One region of the Streptomyces sp. NPDC057474 genome, then DNA from elsewhere that is predicted to be linked to it. Evidence: riboswitches for the same ligand, from Rfam matches in the RefSeq annotation. Region 1 holds a riboswitch; the other holds the start of a gene.
The links. Region 1 has a riboswitch for S-adenosylmethionine ahead of thrC (threonine synthase). Riboswitches for the same ligand answer to the same signal wherever they lie in the genome.
Positions count from the first base shown of each region.

Region 1 (3,607 bases):
GACCCTGCGAGATCTCGAACTCGACCCGCTGGCCCTCTTCCAGGGTGCGGTAACCGTCCATCTGAATCGCGCTGTAGTGGACGAATACATCCGCACCACCGTCGACCGCGATGAAGCCGTACCCCTTCTCCGCGTTGAACCACTTGACGGTGCCCTGAGCCATGCCTAACTCCCCTATTACTGGCCCTTGCACAGATCCACACTTCGCGGATCCGGGTCAGACCTCACCCCCCAACGGTTGGGGGTGTGCGCCGGAACGCGTCGACCGCGGCCGAATGTATCTGTCCAACTGCCCTCTGCAACAGGTCAATCGGACGAGAATTCTGGACACGACCGGTCGGGAATGTACGAACAATTCGCCCGAATTCAGGGCAAGTCGGGCCCCACAAAGGGAACGAAATACGCAAAAGGCCTGCACACTTTGGCTACTTCATATAGGGCGTGCGGCGCGATCCGATATGCGCCCGGCATGAAATCACTACGGTGATCGATCCGGGTTCCCCAACTGTACCGTGCTCAACCATAGAGAATTGCCCCCTCCGCTTCTCTCGCGGAGAGGGCAATTCGATGAACTCTCGGTAATCAAGGTTACCGACGGTTACTACCGGCCGGTACTGAACGGGGGTCAGCCGCCGGCGACCGCGGGAATGATCGACACGCCCGCACCGTCCGGCGTGGCCGTCTCCAGCCCCTGCTCGAACCGGACATCGTCGTCATTCACGTACACATTCACGAACCGCCGCAACTTGCCCTGATCATCCAGAACCCGGGCGGCGATCCCGTTGTGGTTCTTCTCCAGATCGGCGATGACCTCGGCGAGAGTCCCACCTTCGGCACTCACCTCGGCCTGCCCGCCGGTGTAGGTACGAAGGATGGTGGGGATGCGAACACTGACGCTCATGACGTGTGACCTCCGGTCGGTACAGCAGGGTTCAGGGGCGCGGGGAACTGCGCGACCAGCGCCCACAGGCCCGCAGACGAACTACAACCCAGTCTTAGACAAGACCGGCTTCACGGAACGAATCAAGGTTGGGCCGAATAGTCGCGGTGAGCCCGGTCCCGGCCACCGCATCCAGCGTCTTGAGACCGTCACCGGTGTTGAGGACGACAGTCGTCAGCGTCGGGTCGAGAGCCCCGTCGTCGATCAGCTTCTTGGTCACGCCGACGGTCACACCACCGGCGGTCTCCGCGAAGATCCCCTCGGTCCGCGCCAGCAGCTTGATCGCCTCGACGATCTGCTCGTCCGTCACGTCCTCGACAGCCCCACCGGTCCGCCGAGCGATGTCGAGCACATACGGCCCGTCCGCCGGGTTACCGATCGCGAGCGACTTCGCGATCGTGTTCGGCTTCTGCGGCCGTACGACGTCGTGCCCGGCCTTGAATGCCACCGACACCGGCGAGCACCCCTCCGCCTGCGCACCGAAGATCTTGTACGGCTTGTCCTCGACGAGCCCGAGCTTGATCAGCTCCTGCAGACCCTTGTCGATCTTCGTGAGCTGCGACCCGGAGGCGATCGGCACGACCAGCTGGTCCGGGAGCTGCCAGCCGAGCTGCTCGCAGATCTCGTACGCCAGGGTCTTGGAGCCCTCCGCGTAGTACGGCCGCAGATTGACGTTCACGAAGCCCCAGCCCTCGCCGGCCGGGTCGCCGATCAGCTCGGAGCAGAAGCGGTTCACGTCGTCGTAGTTGCCCTCGATGCCGACGAGCTCGCCGCCGTAGACGGCGGCCATGACGACCTTGCCCTGCTCCAGGTCGTGCGGGATGAACACGCAGGACCGGAAGCCGGCACGGGCCGCGGCGGCGCCGACGGCACCGGCCAGGTTGCCCGTGGAGGAGCAGGAGAGGGTGGTGAAGCCGAAGGCGCGGGCCGCCTCCAGCGCCTGGGCGACGACGCGGTCCTTGAAGGAGTGCGTCGGGTTGCCGGAGTCGTCCTTGATGAAGAGCTTGCCGGCGTCGACGCCGAGCGCGCCCGCCAGGTTGTCGGCCTTGACGAGGTGGGTCCAGCCGGGGTTGATGTTCGGCTTGGTGGCCACGTCGGCCGGGACGGGCAGGAGGGGCGCGTACCGCCAGATGTTCGCGGGACCGGACTCGATCCGCTTGCGCAGCTCCTCCGTGTCGTAGGCGGAGTAGTCGTACGCGATCTCCAGCGGTCCGAAACACTCCTCGCACGCGAAGACCGGTCCGAGCGGAACGCGGTGACCGCATTCGCGACAGCTCAGAGCGGCGGCGGGGCCGAGGTCTACTGTGGAGTCGGTGGTGCTTGCAACAGTCTGCGCAGCCATGGAGGCGAGGCCCTTTCTCCTCATCTTCCTCACGACGCACTTCGCCGTGAGACGGATTTGGCACCTTCCCGAGCCGGGAGCCTCACCACGACAACGTGGTCAGACCGGCTGGAGGGTTGCCGGGGCTTCATCGGGCCGTATCCCTCTGCCCCTCTGGATGAGCGGTATTTGGTTGTATACGCGGACGAGCACCGACATGCGATGGTCACCAGCGTTGTCCAAGACTGTAACCGAAGGCCAGGACAGTTGAGAGAGCCGTCCGAACCGCGAGATGAACGCAGAGGAGCCGCGCACTGTGCTGAAGGAAGTCGAGCGCTGGCTGAGCACCCGCTCCTGGTCCATGACCGACCGCCCGCTCCACAGGATTCTGGCCGCGAAACGAGCCACCGGTCAGTCGGTCAGCGTCGTCCTGCCCGCGCTGAACGAGGAGGAGACGGTCGGCGACATCGTCGCGATCATCCGTCATGACCTCATGCGGCAGGCCCCGCTCGTCGACGAGATCGTGGTCGTCGACTCCGGCTCCACCGACCGGACGTCCCAGGTCGCGGCGGCGGCCGGGGCGAGGGTCGTCCACCGCGACGACATCCTGCCCCGCATCCCGGCCGTGCCCGGCAAGGGCGAGGTTCTGTGGCGGTCGTTGATGGTGACGTCGGGCGACATCGTGTGCTTCATCGACGCGGACCTCAAGGAGTTCTCGTCGGACTTCGTCTCCGGGATCGTCGGCCCACTGCTCACCGACCCCGGCGTCGACCTCGTCAAGGCGATGTACGACCGCCCCCTCGGCTCCGCCGCCGGCCAGGGCGGCCGTGTGACGGAACTCATGGCCCGCCCCCTCCTCAACATGCACTGGCCCCAGCTGGCCGGCTTCGTCCAGCCGCTCGGCGGCGAGTACGCGGCCCGCCGCTCCCTCCTGGAACAGCTCCCGTTCCCGGTCGGCTACGGCGTGGAACTGGGCATGCTGGTCGACGCCCTCCACCTCGTCGGCCTCGACGCCCTCTCCCAGGTCGATGTCGGCGTCCGCAAACACCGCCACCAGGACGGCCAGGCGCTGGGCCGCATGTCCGCGGCCATTTATCGCACGGCTCAGCTCCGGCTGGCCCGCGGCCACCTGATCCGTCCCGTCCTGACGCAGTTCGAGCGGGGGCGGGAGGGCTTCGAGCCGCGGACGTATTCGGTGGACCTCGAGGAGAGGCCGCCGATGGTGGAGATCGAGGAGTACGTGGAGCGAAAGGCCGCGTGACCAAAGGGGCGGTTCGGTTGTCGGGCGACTGCGGGTGGTGCGTGGTTGCTCGCGCGGTTCCCCGCGCCCCTAAAAGACAAACAGG
Region 1 covers NZ_JBHVDX010000432.1:114-3,720, forward strand. The annotation lists gene ACFU53_RS47245 (cold-shock protein) at 1-163, opposite strand, end outside; gene ACFU53_RS47250 (MoaD/ThiS family protein) at 626-901, opposite strand; gene thrC (threonine synthase) at 996-2,282, opposite strand; SAM riboswitch class I at 2,300-2,446, opposite strand; gene ACFU53_RS47260 (glucosyl-3-phosphoglycerate synthase) at 2,578-3,522, shown strand.

Region 2 (6,118 bases), on a different contig from region 1:
GGGCCTGGCCGCTGTCGCCGTTGCCCGGTACCTGGGCGCAGAGGTGCTCGCCACGGCCGGCAACGACGAGAAACGCGGGTACCTGCGCGGCATGGGCATCCGGCACGTCATGGACTCCCGCTCGCTGGACTTCACCCGGCACGCCCGCGAGGCGACGGGAGGCGAGGGCGTCGACGTCGTGCTCAACTCACTCTCGGGGCCGGCGATCCGGGCGGGTCTGGAGGCACTTCGTCCCTTCGGCCGGTTCGTCGAACTGGGTGTCCGGGACATCCTCGCCGACACCTCCCTCGGGCTGGCGCCGTTCCGGCACAACGTCACCTTCAGCAGCGTCGATCTCATCGAACTTCAGCAACTCCAGCCGAAGGTGTTCCGCGACCTCCTGAACGAGGTCATGGACCTGATGGCCGCAGGCGCCCTCCAGCCGCTGCCCCACCAGGAGTTCCCCCTGACACGGGCCACGGAGGCGTTCCGTCTCATGGCGGGCGCCGGGCACATCGGCAAGCTCGTCCTCACCATGCCTGAGCAGGGGGAGACGACCGCCGTGCTGGCAAAGCCGCCGTCACCGGTCCGTTCCGACGGCGCCTACATCATCACCGGGGGACTGCGCGGGGTCGGCCTGGCCACGGCGGCCCGCCTGGCCGAACTCGGCGCCGGGCACATCGTCCTCAACGGCCGTACGCCGCCCGGCGATGCCACCGAGACCGAGCTGGCCCGGCTGCGTGCCGCCGGTGTCCGTATCACCGTGGAACTCGGTGACGTCTCCCGGCCGGGGGTGGCCGAACGGCTCGTGTCCGCCGCCACGGATGAGGGGTTGTCCTTGCGGGGAGTGGTGCACTCGGCGATGGTCCTCGACGACGCCGCCATCACGAACATCACCGACGAACAACTCGAACGCGTCTGGCGGCCCAAAGCCACCGCCGCATGGCGGCTCCACGAGGCCCTCGCAGGGCACCCGACGGACTGGTTCGTGCTCTACTCGTCCATGGCTTCGCTGCTGGGCAACCCGGGCCAGGGCGCGTACGCCGCCGCCAACTCCTGGCTCGATGCCTTCGCCACCTGGCGGGACGCCCAGGGGTTGCCCACCCTGGCCGTCAACTGGGGGCCGTGGGGACAGACCGGCGTCGCAACCGACTTCGCCGACCGGGGCTACGAGACCATGGCCACCAAGGACGGCCTACAAGCCCTCGAGGCACTGCTCACCCACCGCAGGGCGGCCACCGGTGTTCTGCCCGGACCACCGGAAGCCTGGATCCTGCCCAAGGTCCGCAGCTCCCCCTTCTTCGCAGGCCTCATAGACAGCCAGGAGGGCCAGGGCACCGAACTACCGAGCAGCAAGTCCCCCACCGAAGCCGACGTCCCTGCTCGCCTGGCCGGGCTTGACTCCCCCCTCGCCCGGCGAACGGCCCTGGAGGCCTACCTGGCCGCGGAGATGGCCATCGTCCTGCAGTCCGGCAACGCCCGACTGGACCCGCAGACACCGCTCCGCAGTCTCGGCTTCGACTCACTGCTGTCCATGGAGCTGCGCACCCGGCTGCAGGCGGGACTCCGCATCAAACTCGCCGGCGACTTCATCTGGAAGCACCCCACCATCGCAGCGCTCGCCACCGGCCTGGCCACCAAGATGGGACTGGACCTGCCATGAGGAACGGTTTTTCTTGGAACGTGCCCGTCGAACGCAGTTCCTGGTCGGGTGATCTTCCGGCCGTACGCGCATGAAGGCGGGGCGTGTTGGGAGCTCGTGGGTGCTACCCCGTTCCGGTGGTCGTTGGTCACGCGCATGGGCCGGTGTCCGGCACGGCAACGGGCCGCCGGCCGGCGCTGAACATCTCCGACGTCTCCAGGCCCAACTCCACCGCGATCTCTTCGGCCTTCACCGACCCCTGCCGCTGATCACCGCTCCTCCGGCACGCCCGGAATCCACAGCAGGAACTTCACGGGGACTCCTGGGGGCGCGACGAGCGGTGGGGCGGGACGACGGCGACCGGTGCCCGGGATCACCGGGAGATCAGGGGAAATCCGCGGCATCATCCGGCAGCGCCCCTACGGATGCGAAACCTGCTCTCTCCCTGCGCCGCGACGACCTCGAGGCGCACTTTCCCGGACTGCTCGACAGCATCCTCGCGGTCGCAGACGGGCCAACACGGCCCGCTGCGGCAGCCCGCCCGAGCCGCGCGACCGAAACCGGGTCCCGATAGGCCGGGCGAACATCACCGCCCCGTCGAGCAACCTCAATCCGGCACACTCGATTGGCCACCGTGTCTTGCTCGACTCGTCTATCGACATTGACGGATTACAGCGGCAATCGGTAAAGTTGCAACCGGCATTGAGTGTCAGCATCAAGCCCTGGCTCGCTGACCGGCAACCCTCCGACGCGGTGGGGTGCTCCAGGTGAAAGCCCGGCCGGGTCGCCGACCCGGCAAGCGCGTGGCCCCGCGACAGGGGCGTGGAACATGGAGGAATGAGCGTGCGGCACAGCGTCTCGAACCCCTCCATCGCAGCTGCGGCGGCTCTCTGCCGCTTCTCCCGCCGCCGCCACATCGACCTGCAGCGCATCACCAGCTGCCTGTGTCATGGCTGACTGCGTCCCGTCGGCTGTCTGAAAACGTTCACCGTTGGCTTTGACGCCCGCGGCACACTCCTGAACTTTTCCCGCCTTTCCCCCTCTTGAATCGTGTCGCTCTTCCTCGGGAGCGACACCATCCACGCCTCTCCATTGTCCGCACGCACGCGTGCACGACGACTTTCGAGTAGGAGAACTCATTCCGTGATATCGCATCCGGATTCCCGCCATGGCCCCCGGTGGGTGGCACTGACCGCACTCCTGACGACCAGTGTGCTGCTGACCGCATGCTCGTCCGGCAGCGGCAGCAGTTCGAGCAACGACAGCCGCCAGCCCAGGTCCGGCGGCACCTTGACCTTTGCGGTGGGTTCCGACGCCGGCTGCGTGGATCCGCAGCAGGTCGGCAGCAACGACACCATCTACTCGCTGCGGCAGGTCGTCGACTCCCTGACCGACCAGGACCCCAGGACCGGCAAGATCGTGCCGTGGCTGGCGAAGAGCTGGGACGTCAGCTCGGACACGACGACGTTCACCTTCCACCTGAGATCGGGTGTCACCTTCAGCGACGGTTCGCCGCTGACCGCGCAGGTGGTCAAGGACAACTTCGACGCGGTACCGAAGCTCGGCGCCCTGGGGGTCCTGGCCCAGGGGTACCTGAGCGGAGTGGAGAGCACCACCGTGGTCGACCCGCTCACCGTGCGGGTGACGTTCAAGCAGCCCAACGCCCAGTTCCTGCAGGCCACTTCGACACACTCGCTGGGCATCGAGTCTTCGGCGAGCGTGAAGAAGAGCCCGCAGCAGAAGTGCAGCCAGGGAGTCGTCGGCAGCGGCTCGTTCACGCTGAAGCAGTACGTGCAGAACCAGTCGATCACCTTGGCCAAGCGGGCCAAGTACGACTGGGGTTCCTCGCTGTGGGGCAAGAAGGGCGAGGCGTACCTCGACAGGCTGGTGTTCCAGGTGGTGCCCGAGGCGGGGGTGCGCACCGGCAGCCTGCAGTCCGGCCAGGTGGACGCGATCAGCAGCGTCGGCAAGGCCAACGAAGCGGCACTCAAGGGTGGCCAGGCGAGCCTGCTGCGGCGCGCCAACCCGGGTAACGTGTTCAACCTGGGGCTGAACAACTCCCGGCCGGTATTGAAGGACGCGAAAGTGCGTCAGGCGATCCAGTTCGCCATCGACCGGCAGCAGATCGTCGACGCCGTGTTCCCCACCGGCACGCAGCCGGCCACCAGCATCCTGGCGCGCACCACACCCGACTACGCGAACCTCGACTCGGCGCTGTCCTACGACGCGGCGAGAGCGAAGTCCCTGCTGGACTCCGCCGGTTGGAAGACCGGCAGCGACGGCATCCGGACGAAGAACGGCACCAGGCTGAGCCTGGCCATCACGTGGTTCCCCAACTCGGCCACGAACCAGCCAGCGCTGGAGCTGATCCAGCAGCAGCTCAAGGCCGTCGGCATCGACGTCGAACTCAAGGAAGGGCAGGTAACCCAGTTCGCCACGACGCTGCAGTCCGGTGACTTCGACGCCGTGTGGGGCAATGTGACCCGCGCCGACCCGGACATCCTGCGCAGCTCGTTCTCCACGAAGCTGGCCAACTTCTACCGCCTGTCGGCGAGCCCGCTGGACTCGCTGCTGGACCGACAGGCGTCGACCACCGATGCGGCCAAGCGCAGGCAACTGGTCGACCAGGCACAGCAGTTGATCGTACAGAAGGCGTACGTGGTACCGGTGGTGGAGCTGCAGACCCAGCTCGGGGTGGCGAAGAAGGTGCACAGCCTCGACTTCGATGCCTCCAGCCGGATCCAGCTGCACGACACCTGGATCGGCTAGCGCATGCGCCGCTATGTGATCAAACGCGTCGCGCAGGCGCTCGGGGTGCTGTGGGCGGCCTACACGGTCTCGTTCCTGGTGCTGAACTTCCTGCCCGGTGATCCGGTGTCGGCGATGGCCGGTGCCGGAGCGGAGTCGAACACGGTCGATCCGGCGCAGCTCGCCACGCTTCGACACGAGTACGGCTTCGACAAGCCGGTGCCGGTGCAGTATGCCGACTACCTCGGCAAGGCGGTGCGTGGGGACTTCGGCGACTCGGTCTCCACCGGCCGTTCGGTGACCTCGACCCTGGGCGACGCACTGCCGCCGACCCTGACGTTGACCGGTACGGCGCTGGTGCTCGCGGTGGTCCTCGGCGGCGGTCTGGCGGTGCCGGCGACGTACACATCGCAGCGATGGCTGCGGCAGCTGCTGTTGTCGTTGCCGCCGCTGGGCGTGTCGGTGCCGACCTTCTGGGTCGGGCTGCTGCTGGTCGAGCTGTTCTCCTTCCGGCTGCGGTGGTTCCCGGCGTTCGGCAACGACGGGTTGCGGGGTCTGGTGCTGCCGGCGCTGACACTGGCGATCCCGACGGGCGCACTGGTGGCGCAAGTGCTGGCCAAGAGCCTGCTCACGGCCCTGGATCAGGCCTATGTGGAGACCGCCCGGGCCAAGGGCGCGGGCAGGCTGCGGATCCACCTGCGGCACGCGCTGCGCAACGCGTCGCTGCCGGCTCTGACGGTCGTCGGGCTGCTCGCCGGGCAGCTGATCGCCGGCTCGGTGGTCGTCGAGACCGTGTTCTCCCGCGACGGCCTGGGCCGGGTCACGGCCGCCGCGGTCACGGTCCAGGACATCCCCCTGGTGCAGGGAGTCGTGGTGTTCGGGGCACTGATCTTCGTGCTGGCCAACCTGATCGTCGATCTCGTCTATCCGCTCCTCGACCCGCGGATCGTGGTGGCCTCCGGCAGAAAGGGGAGTTTCGCATGACCCAGCCCCTTGTCGACGATGTCGCCACCGGCGCCGCGCTCGGCCTGCCGCAACCTGTCGAACCCGGCATCGCCCCGGGTGCCGGGCGAGGTCTCGAACCACGGCGCGTCCTGCGGTTCTTCCTACGCCGGCCCGGCCTGCTGGCATCGCTCCTCGTCGTGGTTCTCGTGCTGCTGGCCGCGTTCCGGCCCGGTCTGTTCACCTCGCAGGACCCGCAGTACGGGGTGCCGGCACAGAACTTCCGAAGCCCCAGCGGCTCGCACTGGTTCGGCACCGACGAACTGGGACGGGACCTGTTCTCCCGAGTGGTGCACGGTGCGCAGCTGTCGTTGAAGGCGACGCTGATCGCGGTGGCGGTCGCCTTCGTGGTCGGCGGTCTGCTCGGCCTGGTCGCCGGGTTCGTCGGCCGCTGGGTCGACGACGTGCTGATGCGCTTCGTCGACGTACTGCTGTCGATCCCGGCGCTGTTCCTGTCCCTGGCGCTGGTCACGGCGCTGGGCTACGGCACGGCGAAGGTCGCGGTCGCGGTCGGGGTCGCCAGCGTCGCCGGCTTCGCCCGGGTGACGCGCTCAGAGGTACTGCGAGTGCGGCAGGCGGTCTTCGTCGAGGCGTCACGCTCGTGCGGGTCCCGCTGGTACTCGGTCCTCGGCCGGCACGTACTGCCCAACGCGGCGGGCCCGGTGATCGTCCTGGCCACCCTCGACTTCGGCGCGTCCATCCTGGCCGTGTCGTCGCTGAGCTTCCTCGGCTACGGGGCGCCGCCCC
Region 2 covers NZ_JBHVDX010000004.1:7,268-13,385, reverse strand. The annotation lists gene ACFU53_RS01675 (SDR family NAD(P)-dependent oxidoreductase) at 1-1,642, shown strand, start outside; SAM riboswitch class IV at 2,320-2,429, shown strand; gene ACFU53_RS01670 (putative leader peptide) at 2,459-2,578, shown strand; gene ACFU53_RS01665 (ABC transporter substrate-binding protein) at 2,765-4,390, shown strand; gene ACFU53_RS01660 (ABC transporter permease) at 4,394-5,353, shown strand; gene ACFU53_RS01655 (ABC transporter permease) at 5,350-6,118, shown strand, end outside.
Region 2: another riboswitch for S-adenosylmethionine. It lies ahead of ACFU53_RS01670 (putative leader peptide); the one in region 1 lies ahead of thrC (threonine synthase).